2 regions of the Sporosarcina sp. FSL K6-2383 genome follow, and region 2 is predicted to be linked to the other one. Evidence: a T-box and tRNA genes for the amino acid it is inferred to sense, from the RefSeq annotation. Region 2 holds a T-box; the other holds one or more tRNA genes.
What was found. A T-box is a leader RNA that pairs with one kind of tRNA and senses whether it is charged. The one in region 2 lies ahead of argS (arginine--tRNA ligase), so its partner is inferred to be a tRNA-Arg.

Region 1 (9,935 bases), 1.4 Mb from region 2:
ACAAACGATTTCAAGCCATCCTTTAAGATTCTATCTGCCAAACGACTATCTGCCACCTTACGCTCCGTTCGTTCTTCAACTGTTTTCAGCCCTGGAGAAGAACTTTCAAGGATTAGAGACGTTACTCTCTTTGGATACTTCACCGTAAAGGCAAGTGCAACGCGACCTCCCATGGAATAGCCAACCAATGTAAATTGGTCTAGCGACAGCATGTCAAAAAGCACTTCAAGATCTTCTACTTGCTGTTCCATCGCATAGCGAGCAGTCTCTTTTGGTGCCGCCGTTCTCCCATGACCCGTTAAGTCAATCACGACAGTTCGGTATCGACCTTTAAACAGCTCGATGACCTCTTGCCAAGAAGCCGTACTTCCCGTAAAACCATGTAACAGAACAATCGTCGGTAAGCTGTCATCGCCATTCATTGCCACATGGATGTCTATTCCACGCACATCAACAAACTTTTCACACATCGCTAGCAAGCCTATCTGTAATCTGTGCCCACAACTCTCGATGCGCCTGTACATTCACTTGGCGATTCGCAAATACTTCGATAATACGTACAGACTTGTCTTTAACACGCAAGAGCTCTGCTTCAAACTCTTCGACGGACTTGACAGCGGCATATTGTGCATCATACATCGCCGCAATATGATCGAATGTCAAACCTGTCGGCGTGCCAAATAACTCTTCAAAATGATTCGTAACCCCGGCTTGTGAAAGATAAGAGAAAATCCCACCGCCATCGTTATTCATAATGACAATCGTTAAATCCATGTCATGAAAACGACTGACAATTAAACCATTGACATCATGTAAAAACGACAAATCACCAATATACAACCATGTTGGTCGCTTCCGTGCCGTTTGAATCCCAAATGCTGTTGACACAACTCCGTCAATACCATTCGTTCCTCGGTTAGCGAAAATAGTGATATCTTTCGTCGTCGCTCTAAAAAATGTATCCATATCGCGAATCGGCATACTACTACCACTGACCAAGTCACTACCTGTTGGTAAATGTTCAATTAGTGTTTTTGCAAAGATCCCTTCATCACCGACGACTCCTTCATAACTGTTCGTTACATCAGATGCTAGCCGATTCGCTGCAGCCCATAACTCCGAATAAGCTGTCTTCGGCTTGTTCACAATAATTCGAAAAACCGCTTCCGGTGTTGTCTGAACATGATGTGTAACGATACCGAGCGAATCCCTGAATTCGGGTGATTCATCCACCGCAATAACGGTCGAAGGCCCTACTTTTTTCAAATAAAGTGAGAGTGGTTTCGATACAGGCTGCGTGCCAAAACGAATTACTATCTCTGGCATCACCTTGTCACAGAAAACATCACTTTTCAACAGAGCGTCATAGTGATCGATACACAACGCTACACACTGGTCGGGTACCTCTGAACGCAGATTCGATAACGGATCGCACAACACTGGCCATTGTAACGCACCTGCAAATCGCCAAAACGCTTGCTTGTCCATCCCAACTGGCAGCTCACCTGCGACGATAAGCCCCCTATCCGATTTGACAAGCATGTCCATTATCAGTTGTGCTGTAGCTGTATCTAAAGCAGAGCCCCCTATGAGATGTTGACTAAATGTCGAGATCGGTGTTGCTCGATCAAAATCAATCAACAGTGGTTCTCGGAACGGTACATTCAAGTGAACCGGTCCAAAAGGCGCTGTTGTCGCAACTGACAACGCGCGGCTAATATGACGATCAATAAAATCATGAATGTTCGAATTATCTTCTGGCACAGGCATATCCACACTGTACTTTACATGCTCACCATACATACGAATCTGATTGATCGCTTGTGGTGCCCCCACTTCCCTTAATTCATGTGGACGGTCCGCTGTTATAACGATGAGTGGAACGCGCGCATAATAAGCCTCTGTAATGGCTGGGTGATAATTCGATGCCGCTGTACCTGATGTACAAAGTAAAACGACCGGTTGCCCCGATGCCTTCGCCAAGCCAAGTGCAAAATAGGCTGCTGAACGTTCATCAACTTGCATATAAACGTCGAGATTGTCCGTTGAAGCAAGTGCATAGGCAAGCGGCGTTGAACGTGATCCTGGACTAACAACAGCCTCTTTTACACCTGCATTCATCAGCGCCCCAGTCATACGCCGAACATAATCTGTTAATACGCTACGGTTATCCATTCAATTTTCCTCCAAGCGCCCGCATAACCGGTCTAAATTTAACCCATGTTTCATCATATTCTTTATCCGCCTCAGAATCAGCGACAATTCCACCACCGGCATACAAATACGCATGATTACCGTCCAGTAAGGCAGAACGAATTGCCACCGCAAATTCACCATTGCCCGCCGTATCCGTCCAGCCGATCGGCGCAGCATAATATCCTCGATCCATATTTTCCACAGATCGAATCATCTCCATCGATACATTTGTTGGTACTCCACCAAGTGCAGGTGTCGGATGAAGAGCCTGAACCAAGTTAAAAATGTCAGTTCCTTGCTCCACTGTTCCCTCAATCGGGGTGAATAAATGCTGAATATCACGAATTTTCATAAGTTTTGGTGCTTTAGGCATCGCAATATTTGTACAAAAAGCCTGAAATACTTGTGAAATCATATTGACAACATATTGATGCTCTTCCCGATTTTTATGATCCTCGAGCAGTTCTTCACCAAATTGCCGATCCTCCACTGCGGACTTCCCGCGTTTAATAGATCCTGCAACACAGGCGGAGTACGCTCGTCCATTCGATATTTCAATCAAACGCTCCGGCGTAGCACCGAAAAACAGTTGACCATCTTTTTGCAGACCGAAATGATAACTCTCCTGCTGTTCATTTGAAATATGATGCAATGCAGTGACAGCCGGTACTTCCTCTGCAAAATTGAGCTGTACAGAACGTGCAATAACAACTTTTTCAGCAATACCTTCATTGATTTTATCTGTCACATCGGCAACAGCCTGCATATAATTGTCTTTGGCAATTTCCTCAATGGAAACAACAACTGGCTTTGCCAATAGATTAAAATCTTCCACTTGCGCAATATGAATTAAGCGATCCCGTTCATCTCGCAACCGATTGAACTCTTCCGCCGCTTCATCGCTTTCCGTCACTAGGTTGATGGAAATCGTCGTCTTCCCGTTTTTAATTGTCAGCTGGAAAGAAGGGACAACAAAATAAGCAGATGGAAATGCATCCCACTCCGCCTCCTTAATACTTTTAGGATCATAGGAGAAACCTCCAAACAATACAGGCTCCATATCCTTTTCTTCTTTAATAAGCGCAGCCCGCAAACGATTCCACGCTGTTGAAATATGTTGAAAGCGTTCCTCAACGCTATCACTCGTCAATACTGTCGCATGTCCAATACCGACGAGCGTCATGGTTTTATCTGCATTTTGCCAATAAAAACGTTTATCTTGATAACAGGATTCCCCCGCTTCAAAAAATGCAAGTGGTGAAATTCGCCCCGCATCAATGGTTTCCGTAAAAAATCGTACTGCATGACTGTCCATTTTCACTTGGCTTTTACGCGTAGCGGTCAACTTCCGGTTCATCATTTTCCCTCCGTACATTCATTCAACTAATTATATACTTATACCTTAATACTATCATACCGAATTTCCGACATTTAAGCACAATATTAAGCAGGTAGCATGTCCACTTTGTCGAATTTAGAGTACAATGATTATAGTACAAAATGATAGGGAGAGAAAAATTTTGCAACAGACAATAAAAGCAGATACAGGATGGCGTATTTGGTGGCAACTGACACGTCCACATACCCTAACAGCAGCTTTCGCACCTGTATTTCTTGGCACGATGATTGCGTTACCTAGTACAAACATTCATTTTCCTTTATTCTTCGCAATGCTGACCGCCAGTATCTTCATCCAAATGGCGACAAATATGTTCAACGAATACTATGATTTCAAACGGGGTCTTGATACAGAGCATTCCATCGGTATTGGAGGCACAATCGTCCGCAATGGTATCCAACCCAAAACGGTATTGAATCTGGCCTTTTTACTATATGGAATTTCCGTCCTAATCGGTATCTATATTTGTATGGAAACGTCATGGCTACTCGCAATTGTTGGTATCCTGTCGATGATGGTAGGCTATTTCTACACCGGTGGACCATATCCAATCGCCTACACACCTTTTGGTGAGTTAGTATCTGGCGTAGTAATGGGCATGCTGCTCATCCTCATTGCCTTTTACCTTCAAACAGGAACTGTCACGACAGAAGCCATCCTATTGTCCATACCAAGTATGCTACTTGTAGGAGGAATCATGATGGCCAACAATATTCGCGATATTGAAGGAGATACTGAAGGTGGTAGGAAAACACTTGCCATCCTAGTCGGTCGACCCAACGCTATCACAATTTTAATGTTCTTTTTTGTCATATCTTATGGCTGGATCATCGCGCTGGTTATTTCAGGTTACCTGACACCTTGGGCACTTCTTGTTTTGCTCAGTGTCAAAAAACCAGCAACAGCAATCTCTGTATTCCGAAAAAATTTGCAACCAATTGAAGTAATGCCTGCTATGAAAAATACAGCTGTGACAAATACACTATTTGGTTTGTTACTTGGTCTTGGTATACTCTTCAATCACGTATTTTAAAATAGACAAGCATGTAGCACCGATTTGATTTGGTGCTACATGCTTTTTTTTATTAAATCCAAAACTTTTGCACATACTGTTTGTATTCTCAAAAAGGACGTGACCAAACGTGCTAACTGACAAACAACAATCACTGTTAAAAAAAGAGTTATTCAATATGAAAGAACATTTAACAACAACGGCAGAACAAACTGATAGCAAGGAAAGTGCACAAGAAGCCTCCAGTGAACTTTCGATGTATGACAATCATCCTGCTGATATGGGTACAGAACTGTTTGAACGTGAGAAAGACATCGCCCTAAACGTACATGCGAATAATGAACTAACTAAAGTAGAGAACGCCATACAGGCGATGCTCGAGGGCACCTATGGCATTTGCGAAGTATGCCAACATGAAATTCTATTCGAAAGACTTGAAGCTATTCCTTACACAACGCTTTGTATTGATCATGCGAACGAACAAGAAGTACCAAATGATCGTCCAGTCGAAGATGATATCCTTATCATGGCTAACCCAAATTCGTATGCCGATAGAAGATCTGGAGCAGCCCGCGACGGCGAAGACAGCTTCCAAGAAATCGCTAAGTCTGGCACCTCAGAAACCCCTTCAGACTTCATAGGCGACCATGACAGCTATGACACACTATACGACAGCACTATCGAAGACGGGGCTTCAGAAGAAGCGATTGAAGAGTTTGTAGGTACAGACATCAGTGGTAAAACACGCGGTTTCATTAGGTCCGACGCATCCGTGCAATACGAGGAGGAATTGGATAGTCAATAACAAAAAGCGACATCCCAGATTACCTATCGAGCCCCGGGATGTCGCTTTCATTATTTGGATTAAAACTGAACAACATTTTCTTAGAACTAAGCTACCTTGAGATAAAGCTGGGCTACGAATATTGTGGATTCATACGCTGATATGCTCACAATACAAAATTCTATAATTCTCAAAGTAGGAAAAAAGCTAGGTTATGAGTTCTTGAAGAACTCATAACCTAGCTTTTTATTGTATGACCCCTACGGGATTCGAACCCGTGTTACCGCCGTGAAAGGGCGGTGTCTTAACCGCTTGACCAAGGGGCCAAATATATGGCGGAGAAGGAGGGATTCGAACCCTCGCACCGCTTACGCGATCTATACCCTTAGCAGGGGCACCTCTTGAGCCACTTGAGTACTTCCCCATATAAATGGCTCCGCAGGTAGGACTCGAACCTACGACCGATCGGTTAACAGCCGATTGCTCTACCACTGAGCTACTGCGGAATGGTGGGCCTAAGTGGACTCGAACCACCGACCTCACGCTTATCAGGCGTGCGCTCTAACCAGCTGAGCTATAGGCCCTAATTTTGGAGCGGATGAAGGGAATCGAACCCTCATCATCAGCTTGGAAGGCTGAGGTTTTACCACTAAACTACATCCGCATAAGATGGTGGCTCAGGACGGAATCGAACCGCCGACACAAGGATTTTCAGTCCTTTGCTCTACCGACTGAGCTACTGAGCCACATTATGTATTTTTGAAAAAATGGCGGTCCCGACCGGGATCGAACCGGCGATCTCCTGCGTGACAGGCAGGCATGTTAACCGCTACACCACGGGACCATTTGGTTGCGGGGGCAGGATTTGAACCTGCGACCTTCGGGTTATGAGCCCGACGAGCTACCACTGCTCCACCCCGCGACAATATTATTCATAATAATAAAAAGTACACGCAATTCATTTTCCATCTAGGATTTCGCTGTAATTTCCTTTCAGGAAATTACACAAATCACATTCTTCGTTATGTGACTTGCTCCACCCCGCGACAATATTATTACTATTTTTTTCAATGTGATTCATTAATCAAGAAAAATGGAGGAGGTAGAGGGATTCGAACCCCCGCGCGGTTTAACCCGCCTGACGGTTTTCAAGACCGTTCCCTTCAGCCGAACTTGGGTATACCTCCATGTGAAAATATAGTACTGGTGGACCTTGCAGGACTCGAACCTGCGACCGGACGGTTATGAGCCGTCTGCTCTAACCAACTGAGCTAAAGGTCCTTTAAGATGGCGGCAGAGGGGATCGAACCCCCGACCTTACGGGTATGAACCGTACGCTCTAGCCAGCTGAGCTACGCCGCCAGGATCTTTATATAAGTTGTTTTTGGTGGAGCCTAGCGGGATCGAACCGCTGACCTCCTGCGTGCAAGGCAGGCGCTCTCCCAGCTGAGCTAAGGCCCCATAAAGTGGTCGGGAAGACAGGATTCGAACCTGCGACCCCTTGGTCCCAAACCAAGTGCTCTACCAAGCTGAGCTACTTCCCGTTAGATATAAAATATAATGGCGCGCCCGGCAGAAGTCGAATCCACAACCTCCTGATCCGTAGTCAGGTGCTCTATCCAATTGAGCTACGAGCGCATATAAGTGTACTTAATTTATAAGATTTGGTGCCGAGAACCGGAATCGAACCGGTACGGTAGTCACCTACCGCAGGATTTTAAGTCCTGTGCGTCTGCCAGTTCCGCCACCCCGGCAAAGAATTGGAGCGGAAGACGGGATTCGAACCCGCGACCCCGACCTTGGCAAGGTCGTATTCTACCACTGAACTACTTCCGCATTATAAGTGCGGGTAAAGGGAGTCGAACCCCCACGCCCGAAGGCACTAGATCCTAAGTCTAGCGCGTCTGCCAGTTCCGCCATACCCGCAATATATAACATGACTCGCAGTCATGAAAATGAAAAATGGTGAGCCATGCAGGATTCGAACCTGCGACCCTCTGATTAAAAGTCAGATGCTCTACCAACTGAGCTAATGGCTCGAAAAGTGGTGCCGGCGAAAGGACTTGAACCCTCAACCTACTGATTACAAGTCAGTTGCTCTACCAGTTGAGCTACACCGGCTAAAGTGTATTTATAAAAAAATGGTGGAGGATGACGGGCTCGAACCGCCGACCCCCTGCTTGTAAGGCAGGTGCTCTCCCAGCTGAGCTAATCCTCCTGGGTAAAAGTGCGATAAGCTTCGCATTACTGCGTCAACTTCATTCGCTTACTCAGTCACGTAGTTATGTACGCTCCTTCGTTCTCTCAATCGTTTCCTTGTACTACTCGCTTCTCCCACTTTTACCGGGATTACAATAAGTAAAATTAGACGTTTTGAATGTTATATGTAATGAATTACAGGCCCGGCGACGTCCTACTCTTGCAGGGGGAAACCCCCAACTACCATCGGCGCTGAAGAGCTTAACTTCCGTGTTCGGTATGGGAACGGGTGTGACCTCTTCGCCATCGGCACCAGACCTGCATCATCTTTTTCCAAAGACAATACTCATTATATCAAATCAGTTAAGATTTGCAAGCACTTTTTTATGAACGGTACTTATTCGTTCAAAACTGAATAAAACAGACAGTGTGTTTCACAAATCAGGGCCAACCTGCCCTTTTTACTAGAAGGTTAAGTCCTCGTTCGATTAGTATCTGTCAGCTCCACACGTCGCCGCGCTTCCACCCCAGACCTATCAACCTCATCTTCTTTGAGGGAACTTACTTACTTGCGTAATGGGAAATCTCATCTCGAGGGGGGCTTCATGCTTAGATGCTTTCAGCATTTATCCCGTCCACACATAGCTACCCAGCGATGCCTTTGGCAAGACAACTGGTACACCAGCGGTGTGTCCATCCCGGTCCTCTCGTACTAAGGACAGCTCCTCTCAAATTTCCTGCGCCCGCGACGGATAGGGACCGAACTGTCTCACGACGTTCTGAACCCAGCTCGCGTACCGCTTTAATGGGCGAACAGCCCAACCCTTGGGACCGACTACAGCCCCAGGATGCGATGAGCCGACATCGAGGTGCCAAACCTCCCCGTCGATGTGGACTCTTGGGGGAGATAAGCCTGTTATCCCCGGGGTAGCTTTTATCCGTTGAGCGATGGCCCTTCCATGCGGAACCACCGGATCACTAAGCCCGTCTTTCGACCCTGCTCGACTTGTAGGTCTCGCAGTCAAGCTCCCTTATGCCTTTGCACTCTACGAATGATGTCCAACCATTCTGAGGGAACCTTTGGGCGCCTCCGTTACTCTTTAGGAGGCGACCGCCCCAGTCAAACTGTCCACCTGACACTGTCTCCTGCCCCGATAAGGGGCATGGGTTAGAAGTCCAATACAGCCAGGGTAGTATCCCACCAACGCCTCCTCCGAAGCTGGCGCTCCGGAATCTTAGGCTCCTACCTATCCTGTACAGGCTGCACCGGAATTCAATATCAGGCTACAGTAAAGCTCCACGGGGTCTTTCCGTCCTGTCGCGGGTAACCTGCATCTTCACAGGTATTATAATTTCACCGAGTCTCTCGTTGAGACAGTGCCCAGATCGTTACGCCTTTCGTGCGGGTCGGAACTTACCCGACAAGGAATTTCGCTACCTTAGGACCGTTATAGTTACGGCCGCCGTTTACTGGGGCTTCAATTCAAAGCTTCGCTTGCGCTGACCTCTCCTCTTAACCTTCCAGCACCGGGCAGGCGTCAGCCCCTATACTTCACCTTACGGTTTTGCAGAGACCTGTGTTTTTGCTAAACAGTCGCCTGGGCCTATTCACTGCGGCTCTCTCGGGCTTTAACACCCTAACAGAGCACCCCTTCTCCCGAAGTTACGGGGTCATTTTGCCGAGTTCCTTAACGAGAGTTCTCTCGATCACCTTAGGATTCTCTCCTCGCCTACCTGTGTCGGTTTGCGGTACGGGCACCTCCCGCCTCGCTAGAGGCTTTTCTTGGCAGCGTGAAATCAGGGACTCCGGAGATTAATCTCCTCGCCATCACAGCTCAATGTTATAGGAACGGGATTTGCCTCATTCCACACCTTACTGCTTAGACGCACATAACCAACAGTGCGCTCACCCTATCCTACTGCGTCCCCCCATTACTCAAACGGCGGGGAGGTGGTACAGGAATATCAACCTGTTATCCATCGTCTACGCCTTTCGGCCTCGACTTAGGTCCCGACTAACCCTGAGCGGACGAGCCTTCCTCAGGAAACCTTGGGCATTCGGTGGAAGGGATTCTCACCCTTCTTTCGCTACTCATACCGGCATTCTCACTTCCAAGCGCTCCACCAGTCCTTACGGTCTAGCTTCAACGCCCTTGGAACGCTCTCCTACCACTGATACCAAAGGTATCAATCCACAGTTTCGGTGATTCGTTTAGCCCCGGTACATTTTCGGCGCAGCGCCACTCGACCAGTGAGCTATTACGCACTCTTTAAATGATGGCTGCTTCTGAGCCAACATCCTGGTTGTCTGGGCAACGCCACATCCTTTTCCACTTAACGAATAC
Region 2 (9,935 bases):
ACCTATATTGTAAATGCTAAGCAATTACAACAAGCGGGTCTTCAAGTCGAAACACCACAAGATGGATCTGTCATTTTTCATAGTGCATCCATGGGGGCTCTGGCAAAAGATATAAAGATGCCATTTGAGATGTATATTACAAGTGGTGAAACAGAAAAGGTATTTACCGCTGTGAAATATGGCGAAGGAGATGTTATGAACGCAAGTTGGGGACCTCAACTAGTGGTGAGTAATGCTGACTTTGAACAGTATAAAAAAACGATGGTTCCAGAAAGTATAAAAGAGATGGACCCGAGCAATATTGTGAAAAATGTTCGGGTGTTCAATATCACTGACAAAGATCAACTCGCTATTGCCTCAGATATCCGCAACCAAAATTGGGAGGATGGTACTTGGGCGTATGGTGTAGATTATTACACGATGTATGAAAGGTCCATACAGGGCAATGGCTTGCTCATCTTCATCGCAGGATTCCTTGGACTTGTCTTCCTGATCTCGACAGGTAGCATTCTGTATTTCAAGCAAATGACAGAAGCAGAGCAGGAGAAACAAGGCTATGCAACTTTGCGTCAGCTAGGTTTCACGGTGCAGGACATTATGCGCGGCATCATCCGTAAGCAAGTATTTGTCTTTGGGGTGCCGCTGCTCATTGGATTGCTACACTCGATATTTGCCATTAAAGCTGCGTCATTTATCTTCATGTCTGATATTACTGTGCCAGCTTCGATTGCGATGGGTGTTTATGGGTTAATTTATCTTGTATTTGCCTTTTTGACGGTTGGCTATTATCGGAAGACGGTCAAGGCAGCTCTTTAAACTTTTAGATGTTTTGTACCCTACCCGGATCATTCATCTTTATGTCTGATATAACAGTGCCAGCTTCGATTGCAATGGGGATTTATGCGTTAATTTATCACGTCTGTTGATTAACCATTACCTAAAATAACAGTGGCAAAGACTATGGTAGAAGCTTCAGCCGCCAAAATTATATCTTTGGCGGCTTTCTCCAGTTAAGAAGCCCTCTATTCTCTTGTCCCCAAAAGCATTTGCACTTTGTGTATCTATGTTTTTGTGGAGTGATGGATGAACGACCATCCTACACATAAAATATCACGGCTATTGTATAGAAGTCGTTCAATCCAGAGCGAGACAAAAAGAAAACATTACACAGAGTACCTAGTGTTTGATTAAGTTATTTTTTGGTTAATCAATAGACGTATTAATTTATCTACTGTTTGCAGTTCTAGCAATAGGTTATTACCGAAAGGGGAATAAGTAAAGCCATGAAGAAATTAATTGTAACGATTGTCGTTATAGCTGTTATCGTTGGTTTGATCTTGGGTTTGAGAAATATAAATCCAAATAGATTGGGCGCAGATAGTTATTATATTCAAATCACGGATAGTGGCGATACAATTGAAGATAAAATAAGCACTGGAGAAGTAATGATTCGATACGAATACACTTTGCCTGCGTTTGATAAAAAAGGAAATAAAAAAGAACTCACATTTACAAGTGGTCATGAACTGCGTAAGGATGCGTATATAAACTTATTTTGGAAAGAGAATAAAGGTGTCACTTCATATCAAGAGGTGCAAAAGGAAGATATTCCGGAAAAAGCATTAAATGAATTGAAGAGATAGAAAGTAACACGTCAGAATCCAATGTGGATTCTGACGTGTTATTTACATTTCCTCAGGCGCTTGCATACCTAAAAGTCTCAGTGCTTCTTTCAAAACTTTTGCAACGCTAGCGACAAGCACAATTCTATATTCTTTGTGCGCGACATCTGACAGTACGTGAACATTGCCGTAAAATGCGTTAAATGCTTGTGCGAGATTGACAGCATATTTGGCGACAATAGATGGATCTAGATGGTGAGCAGCTTGCCTAGTGATATGTGGAAACTGCTCAAGTAACTTCACAATTTCCCATTCGAAATCATTGACTTCATCCACAACAAAAGAATCGCTAGCCTCCTTTTTACGCAAAACGGAACGAGCGCGGGCATAAGCATATTGAACATAAGGACCCGTTTCCCCTTCCGTTTGGAGCATCGTCGCTAAGTCGAACTCGATATCGTGTTTTCGATGCTGCTTTAGATCACTGAATAAGATGGCACCAACACCAATGGCCTGAGCGGTCGCTTCTTTATTCGATAAATGAGGGTTTTTCTCTTCAATATTTTTTTGTGCAAGGGCGATCGCATCGTTTAGCACTTCTTCCAATAACACAATTTTCCCTTTACGTGTCGACATCTTTTTGCCATCCTTCAAAATGAGCCCAAAAGGTATGTGCTCGATTGTATCAGCCCATTCATAACCCATTTTGCTAAGCACTTTCTTGACTTGCGTGAAGTGCAGGCTTTGTTCATTGCCCACAACATAAAGGGATTTTACAAAATCATAGGTTTCTTTTCGGTCAATGGCAGCAGTCAAATCACGAGTTGCATACAGTGTCGCACCATCTGATTTCTTGATCAAACAAGGCGGCATATCTCCACCAATTTCAACAACTAATGCGCCATCAGACTCTACCAGTAGTCCTTTGTCAGCTAACTCGTTAACAACAGGCTTCATTTTGTCATTGTAATAAGCTTCTCCATTATACGAATCGAAGGTAATCCCAAGTAAATCATAAATGCGTTGAAATTCCTTCAGTGATTCCGATTTAAACCACTTCCATAAGGCAAGTGCTTCGGTATCGCGGTCTTCTAACGCTTTGAAAGCGGCTCTGCCTTCATCATTCAATGAATCATCCTGCTCCGCTTCTTCATGGAAACGGATGTATAGTTTCAAAAGCGTTTGAATCGGTGCTTGTTGGACTTCCTGTTCATTGCCCCATTTGCGATATGCAGTCAGTAACTTGCCAAACTGTGTCCCCCAATCTCCGATGTAATTGATTTTGATAGTCTTGAAACCATTCTTTTCGAGCAATAAAGCTATAGAGTTTCCGATGACAGTGGAGCGTAGATGCCCCATTGAAAATGGCTTCGCAATATTAGGAGAAGATAAATCAATCGTGACGACTCCGCCATTGCCATTATGATTGGAACCATAGGTTGTTGATTGGTTGTGAATTGTTTGTAGTAAAGAGTCTGTCATAACAGAACGATTCACAAAGATATTCACATATCCAGCCACAGCCTGTGCTTTTAGGATGAGTGGATGGTGGATTGCCTTTGCTAGCTCCTCAGCAATCACAACGGGTGACTTCCGAAGTTCCTTGGCAAATGGAAAACAAGGCAGAGCTAAATCACCTAGATGTGTATGGGTAGGCCGTTCAAGCATACTTTCATGTAGTGGAAATGAGCTAAATTGTTGTAGCACTTGCAAAACATCCTTTTTCATCGTCAACACTCCCTCGTCTTTTTTAATGGAACAAAAAAAGCCCTCGTCTCAAATTAATGAGACGAAAGCTTAGCTTCCGCGGTACCACTCAAATTGCCCGTATAAGGCCCCTTCATCATAACGGCGAGACACCGGCTTTCCCTACTCCATTCAGAAAAGCATCTTCGAAGTGCGCTTCGCAAGTATTCTTTACCAGGCTCTCACCAACCCCAGCTCGCTGAAAAAAGAAACAATTGCTACTCTCTTCGTCAATGATATTGTATGTGAATATAGCAAAACGATGTGCAAGTGTCAATAAGTGATCTAAGGTGATCCCGCGTGAAGGGATAAATACATGGCACCAATCAGCAAGAAATTTTGTTATTCATTATGAAGTGGGGGCGGAATAATCCAACCTTTTTCTTTATTTAATCGCAACAGTTTAAGGCCAAACGTTGCTCTTTCGGCAATATATTTCCCAAACATCATGGCGATATCCTCCCTGAGGCATTGCCCCATTACTTGGCTACAGGACACAAGTCCTTGCCCGACATTTAAGGAGACGGCGGCGCTGATCTCAGGGTCCGAAAACCTTGCACCAACTGGGATTTCTTCGGCACTCGCTTTAGGGCGCCCAGGTAATGTAGGGGGCGGTGCAATACCATTATCTTTTAGAAGTTGTTCGAGAGCCTTATTTTCAGCCTTCATTATTTTAATCACATCCTCAAGAAGCTTAATCAGTTCATCGTCCCCCGCATGATTAATAAATGCTTCATACCCACTGATTAATCCATTATTCGCCCCGATAAATGCCCATGTACCTATTACCTCGCCATAATGCATCGGTTCATCTTTGGGATTTCCATTCATAATGCCCAATAAAAGCACTCCTCTTAATTTTGATTTTTTGGTACTAAAGAGTACGATGTGTAACTTTTGATTATTTATACGGTAAATATGTGAAAAGATAAATATTCAATGAAAAACGAACTATAGAAACTATCTAATCTAAGTAGTGTGAATATAACTTTTTAGACTTTTACAATTTTGTTTATAACTTTTGAAAATTCTAGAACGATGCCGATGATAACGGTTGTGAAAATGTGGAAAAGGCACCTGTGGATATGTGGATAAGCACTTGTTTTTCAAGTAAGTAAACTTTTTACCTATTTACGTCTAAACCACAACATGTTAGGGTATAAAGAGACTAATAGGCACTATATATAGTATTGAACGATGAAAAGGTACCGAAATCGGTTTAAAAGGGAATCCGTTATTATGGAGCTGTCCCCGCAACTGTAAACGCTGACGACCGCCGAACAAGCCACTGTGGAAATTTCTATGGGAAGGCAAGGTAGGAAGAACGAAGTGTGAGCCAGTAGACCTGCCCTTCATCGTCAAGCGACACTTTCTTCGGGGGTTGAGAGGTGGAAACGAATGAGCTGCTGTTTATTTTTGCGCCTTATTTTGTTTCTAACAACAACCCATGAGCGACAGCTCTACCGATTAGGTGGAGCTGTCGATTTTTTTGAATCAAAAATAACAATATATACATAAAAGGAGCGGATCATGATGACAATTAAAATGGCGAAAACGAACACTGATCGACTATTGGATGCATTACAAAGTGAATTTGGAGTAGCACAAATCGAAACGCTTATTATCGCAAGTGAACGCTGGCAACAGAAATATCCGGAGGGATCTGAGCCCGAATGGGCGAAGGCGATGACATTAGAATCATTGAGTAATTTGGATGAGGCGGCGACCTATTGGACATTTGTTGCAGCACGTATTCACCTCTATGATGTGTATGCTCGTCAGGAGCAACAACGCGGTGCGAAGGTCTACACAGATTTCGCTCATAACGTTTCCCGTCTTGTAGAGCAAGGGTTATACACATCTGTATTAACAGAAAAATATTCACATGCCGAGCTTGAAACTCTTGGTCATTTGATTGAACCAGAACGGGACAAGCTATTTACATATATCGGATTGAAAACATTGATGGACCGCTATGTCGCGGTTGATTACAATAAACAATCGGTCGAACTTCCACAAGAGCGTTGGCTGGTCATTGCGATGACGCTGATGCAGGATGAGACAGAAAGTCGGCTGGATAAGGTGGCGGAATCATACTGGGCGATGAGTAACTTGTACATGACAGTGGCAACGCCAACATTGTCGAATGCAGGGAAACCGCATGGTCAGCTATCCAGCTGCTTTATCGACACCGTTGATGATTCTTTACAGGGCATCTATGACAGCAATACAGATGTTGCCAACTTGTCGAAATATGGTGGCGGCATTGGCGTTTACATGGGGAAAGTACGTAGTCGTGGCGCATCTATTCGTGGATTTAAAGATGCATCGAGTGGGGTTCTCCCCTGGGTTAAACAGCTGAATAACACGGCAGTCAGTGTCGACCAGCTCGGTCAACGCCAAGGGGCTATTGCTGTTTATCTTGATGTTTGGCATAAAGATATTTTCACATTCCTTGATTTGAAATTAAATAATGGAGACGATCGCCTGCGTGCGCATGATATTTTCACAGGTGTTTGCTTACCGGATATTTATATGGAACAAGTGGAGGCGCGTGGCGACTGGAATTTGTTTGACCCACATGAAGTTCGTACAATCATGGGCTATTCACTTGAGGACTTTTATGATGAAACAAAAGGGACAGGCTCCTTCCGTGAGAAATATGAGGAATGTGTCAACCATCCTACACTGAGTAGAGAAACTGTTCCTGCTATCGACTTGATGAAACGTATTATGCGCAGTCAGCTTGAAACGGGTGTACCGTTCATGTTCTACCGTGATGAAGTCAACCGTGCAAATGCGAACAAGCATGAAGGGATGATCTATTCATCGAATCTTTGTTCAGAAATCATGCAAAACATGAGTGCAACGAAATTTGAATCAGTCACACTGGAAGACGATATCGTTGTCACACGTTCAAAGCCTGGTGATTTCGTTGTTTGTAACTTATCATCTATTAACTTAGGGAAAGCTGTTCCAGCAAGTGTGTTGGAAAGATTGATCACAATCCAAGTACGTATGCTCGATAACGTTATTGATTTAAACAAAATCCCGGTCGTCCAAGCACAACGGACAAATTCCCGTTATCGTGGAATCGGGCTTGGTACGTTCGGTTGGCATCATTTGCTGGCGCTACAAAATATTCAATGGGAATCCGATGAAGCAGTGGATTATGCCGATAAACTATATGAAAAAATTGCTTTTTTAACAATCAAAGCTTCTGCGGAACTGGCGAAGGAAAAAGGGGCTTATCCGTTATTTGAAGGCTCTGATTGGCAATCTGGATTTTATTTTGAAAACAAGGGCTATGATTCGAAGGAATGGCGTGAATTGCGTATTGATGTAGCGACAAACGGTGTACGCAACGGCTATTTAATGGCGGTTGCGCCGAATAGCTCGACATCTGTTATTGCAGGGTCAACGGCGTCCATCGATCCTATTTTTAAGCCGTTTTATCATGAAGAAAAGAAAGACTATAAATTGCCTGTAGTTGCGCCTGATCTTAATCATAACACCTATGACGTCTATCGCCGTTCTGCTTATATTGTCGATCAACGTTGGTCGATTAAACAGAACGCTGCGAGACAGCGCCATATTGACCAATCGATTTCTTTCAACTTGTATGTGCCGAACTCGATTCGTGCATCAGTGCTTCTTGACCTTCACGTGCAAGCATGGAAGTCTGGCATGAAAACAACTTACTACACGCGTTCAACCGCGACAGATATTGAAGAGTGTGAATGGTGTCATTCTTAATTGCCTATGCTTCTTGGAGCGGGAATACCCAAGAAGTTGCTGACATGATTGCTGCTACCTTGGTCGCGGAAAATGTCGATGTTACGACGTATCGAATTGGTGGCGGCATCATGCCGAACCCTCGCCATTTCGATGCGCTGATTATTGGTTCATTTACGTGGGACAAAGGAGCAACACCTGATGAAGTGAAGGATTTCGCCGCGGATGTTGGGTATAAACCCGATAATGTCTACGTTTTTGGAACAGGAGATACCCAATTCGGAGGCGACGAGCTATTTTGTTTGGCGGCAGACAAATTGGCCCGGTTTTACGCATCAACTTATGAACCTTTAAAAATTGAACAAAGCCCACGTGGCGTACAACAATCAACAGTCATCGAATGGTCGAAAGGGGTCATCAAGAATTGGAAAAACTTACACGAGTAAAGGTATTAGAACCTGCAAATCCAAATAAATCAACGGCTATATTTGGTGGCAAAGCGAGCGGAATTTTGAACTGGAACGATCTCGCACATCCACATTTCTATACATTAAGACAACGGATTCGTTCGCTTTTTTGGACGGCCAATGAAGTCGACATGACGCAGGACGTTAAACAATTCTCGTCGCTGACAAAGCCAGAGCAAGACGCATTCCTAAAGATTATTGGATTGCTTGCAACGCTTGATGGTCCACAAACAGATATCGCGGCAAAAATTGCACAGTATACGACAGATCCTTCTGTTAAATCACTGATGGCAACCATTGCCGATCAGGAAAGCGAGCATAATCATAGCTATGCCTATGTATTATCTTCGGTAACGACGCTCGATAAACAGCTAGCGTCGTTTGAAATGGGACGCACAGACGAGGTGCTTATGCGCCGCAACGACCGAATTGTTGACGTTTATAATGAATTTGCAGAAAATCCGACAATTGAGTCCGCATTAAAAGCGATGGTGTATACAACATTATTAGAAGGACTTTTCTTCTACAGTGGCTTTGCATTTTTCTATAACTTAGCACGTAATCAAAAAATGGTCGGCACATCGACGATGATTTCGTATATAAATCGTGATGAGCTCCAACACGGTAAAGCAATCAGCGATATTTTTCGTGCAGCACTCTCAGAAAACTCAGAACAAAATACAGAGGCATTTACAGAATGGATTTACGACCAATTCAAGCATTCTGTCGAACAGGAAGTTGCTTGGAGTCGCTATGTATTAGCGGATATCGAAGGCATCGACTTGATTGAAATGGAAGGCTACGTGAAATATCGTGCCAATAAAATGCTACGCATGCTTGGGCTTAGTGAAATCTACCCGGAATTCACCGATAATCCAATGAAGTGGATTCGTGCCTACGTTGATAGTTTCGACGATACAAAAACGGACTTCTTTGAGCAGACTTCGAGGCAGTATGTGAAAACGAGTGATTTGAATGGTTTTGATGATCTGTAAATGAAAGATCGCATAAACATATTTAGCTAACTGGTTCAGTTGCAGGGGAGAAAACATTAAATAACAATGAGAAAGGAGACAAGATTCGTATATGAATCTTGTCTCCTTTCTCGTTTTTTTAAGTTCATAACAGCCAAGTTTTGTTTTTAGAGAAGAACCTATTGGTAAATGGATTAAGGTGAAGAAAGTTAAATTTCTTTCGGGCTATGCATATAAAGTTTTGTCTATTTGTTTTCATTCACTTGGTATTGGATTCTTGATGGGTTTTTATAATCGTAGAAGTAGAGGCATTCAGTAGCTAGTAAACGGCTAGATGGAGGCTTTTTTATATTGGTTAAGTTGAACTTCTTTGTATTTAAGAGAAGCTTATGTATTTCTTAAATAAAACTTTAAAATTCATGGATATAATCAGTGCATAAGCAAAATTTACTTGCTTAAATCAGAAGTAGAGGGAGAGATAATAATGGATAAGAAAAAAACAGGAAAGAAAGCTTTTATGAATATGCGAAAAGGGATAGTCACTGGCGTTGCAATAATGGTAATTGGTACTTCAACTACTGTTTTGGCATCTCAAGACACAGGGTATATAAATGAGTTGTTTGGAGGTGTAAAAAATAAGCATGATCAAGTGGTGGTAGAATCTGGGGTGAAAATGAAAATAGAAGAAAGTTTGAGTGGGGGGAAAAGCTCGCTCATCATAGTTTCCTTTGAAAAAGAAGATAAGACTAAATTTCCTGAAGGAGCTACAATCGAAAATTTGGAATTAGATATAAAGCATGGTGCAAGTTATATGGTTGAGCAACAATTAACAGAAGATCGCAAACAGATTATTGGCACATTTGATGTAGATACATTCAGTACTCTAGAAGGCAAAAGCGTTACGATTAAAGCCGAAGCCATTGTGAATACTGATACAGATGAAATCATTGCTAATGGTCCCTTTAAAAATAAATTTACAGCACATGATCGTTCTAAGAAAATCGATATTAATGTAATGCTAAAACAACAAAAAGAGGAAGTAGTATTGAAAGCTTTAAATGTTTCAGCCGTTGGAATTGAGATTGAGGGAGAAAGAATAGATGGTCAGGAAAGCTATTTACCAGAAATCAGTCCGATTGTTAAGGTGATTACAGATGATAATCAAATCATTGAATTGAGTAATGGTTCAACAAGTACAACGGACATTGGATTCAAATGGATGTATAGCCTAGATTCAAATGGAAACCGTATGTTTTTAGATAAGTCCACGATTAAAAGTATCATGGTAAATAATCAAGTAATGAGTATAGATTAAGTTAAACATTCAAATAGAAAATGTATGTAAGAACTCACGTAGATAGGATATCAATAGTCTAAAACGTATATTTCAG

Region 1: it encodes a tRNA-Arg, which carries the amino acid that the T-box ahead of argS (arginine--tRNA ligase) is inferred to sense. The anticodon was not compared.

Annotation. Positions count from the first base shown of each region.
Region 1 covers NZ_CP152017.1:3,061,070-3,071,004, forward strand. The annotation lists gene menH (2-succinyl-6-hydroxy-2,4-cyclohexadiene-1-carboxylate synthase) at 1-470, opposite strand, end outside; gene menD (2-succinyl-5-enolpyruvyl-6-hydroxy-3-cyclohexene-1-carboxylic-acid synthase) at 463-2,175, opposite strand; gene MKZ10_RS15325 (isochorismate synthase) at 2,168-3,553, opposite strand; gene MKZ10_RS15330 (1,4-dihydroxy-2-naphthoate polyprenyltransferase) at 3,717-4,628, shown strand; gene MKZ10_RS15335 (TraR/DksA C4-type zinc finger protein) at 4,738-5,412, shown strand; tRNA gene MKZ10_RS15340 (tRNA-Glu) at 5,646-5,717, opposite strand; tRNA gene MKZ10_RS15345 (tRNA-Ser) at 5,725-5,815, opposite strand; tRNA gene MKZ10_RS15350 (tRNA-Asn) at 5,823-5,897, opposite strand; tRNA gene MKZ10_RS15355 (tRNA-Ile) at 5,899-5,975, opposite strand; tRNA gene MKZ10_RS15360 (tRNA-Gly) at 5,982-6,055, opposite strand; tRNA gene MKZ10_RS15365 (tRNA-Phe) at 6,062-6,137, opposite strand; tRNA gene MKZ10_RS15370 (tRNA-Asp) at 6,160-6,235, opposite strand; tRNA gene MKZ10_RS15375 (tRNA-Met) at 6,239-6,313, opposite strand; tRNA gene MKZ10_RS15380 (tRNA-Ser) at 6,486-6,578, opposite strand; tRNA gene MKZ10_RS15385 (tRNA-Ile) at 6,596-6,672, opposite strand; tRNA gene MKZ10_RS15390 (tRNA-Met) at 6,680-6,753, opposite strand; tRNA gene MKZ10_RS15395 (tRNA-Ala) at 6,777-6,852, opposite strand; tRNA gene MKZ10_RS15400 (tRNA-Pro) at 6,859-6,935, opposite strand; tRNA gene MKZ10_RS15405 (tRNA-Arg) at 6,953-7,029, opposite strand; tRNA gene MKZ10_RS15410 (tRNA-Leu) at 7,057-7,145, opposite strand; tRNA gene MKZ10_RS15415 (tRNA-Gly) at 7,153-7,227, opposite strand; tRNA gene MKZ10_RS15420 (tRNA-Leu) at 7,236-7,317, opposite strand; tRNA gene MKZ10_RS15425 (tRNA-Lys) at 7,355-7,430, opposite strand; tRNA gene MKZ10_RS15430 (tRNA-Thr) at 7,437-7,512, opposite strand; tRNA gene MKZ10_RS15435 (tRNA-Val) at 7,534-7,609, opposite strand; rRNA gene rrf (5S ribosomal RNA) at 7,792-7,907, opposite strand; rRNA gene MKZ10_RS15445 (23S ribosomal RNA) at 8,059-9,935, opposite strand, start outside.
Region 2 covers NZ_CP152017.1:802,009-811,943, forward strand. The annotation lists gene MKZ10_RS04255 (ABC transporter permease) at 1-816, shown strand, start outside; gene MKZ10_RS04260 (YxeA family protein) at 1,284-1,643, shown strand; gene argS (arginine--tRNA ligase) at 1,686-3,350, opposite strand; T-box leader at 3,405-3,611, opposite strand; gene MKZ10_RS04270 (DUF3231 family protein) at 3,711-4,208, opposite strand; cobalamin riboswitch at 4,555-4,736, shown strand; gene MKZ10_RS04275 (ribonucleoside-diphosphate reductase subunit alpha) at 4,899-7,124, shown strand; gene MKZ10_RS04280 (flavodoxin) at 7,109-7,549, shown strand; gene MKZ10_RS04285 (ribonucleotide-diphosphate reductase subunit beta) at 7,504-8,565, shown strand; gene MKZ10_RS04290 (hypothetical protein) at 9,029-9,859, shown strand.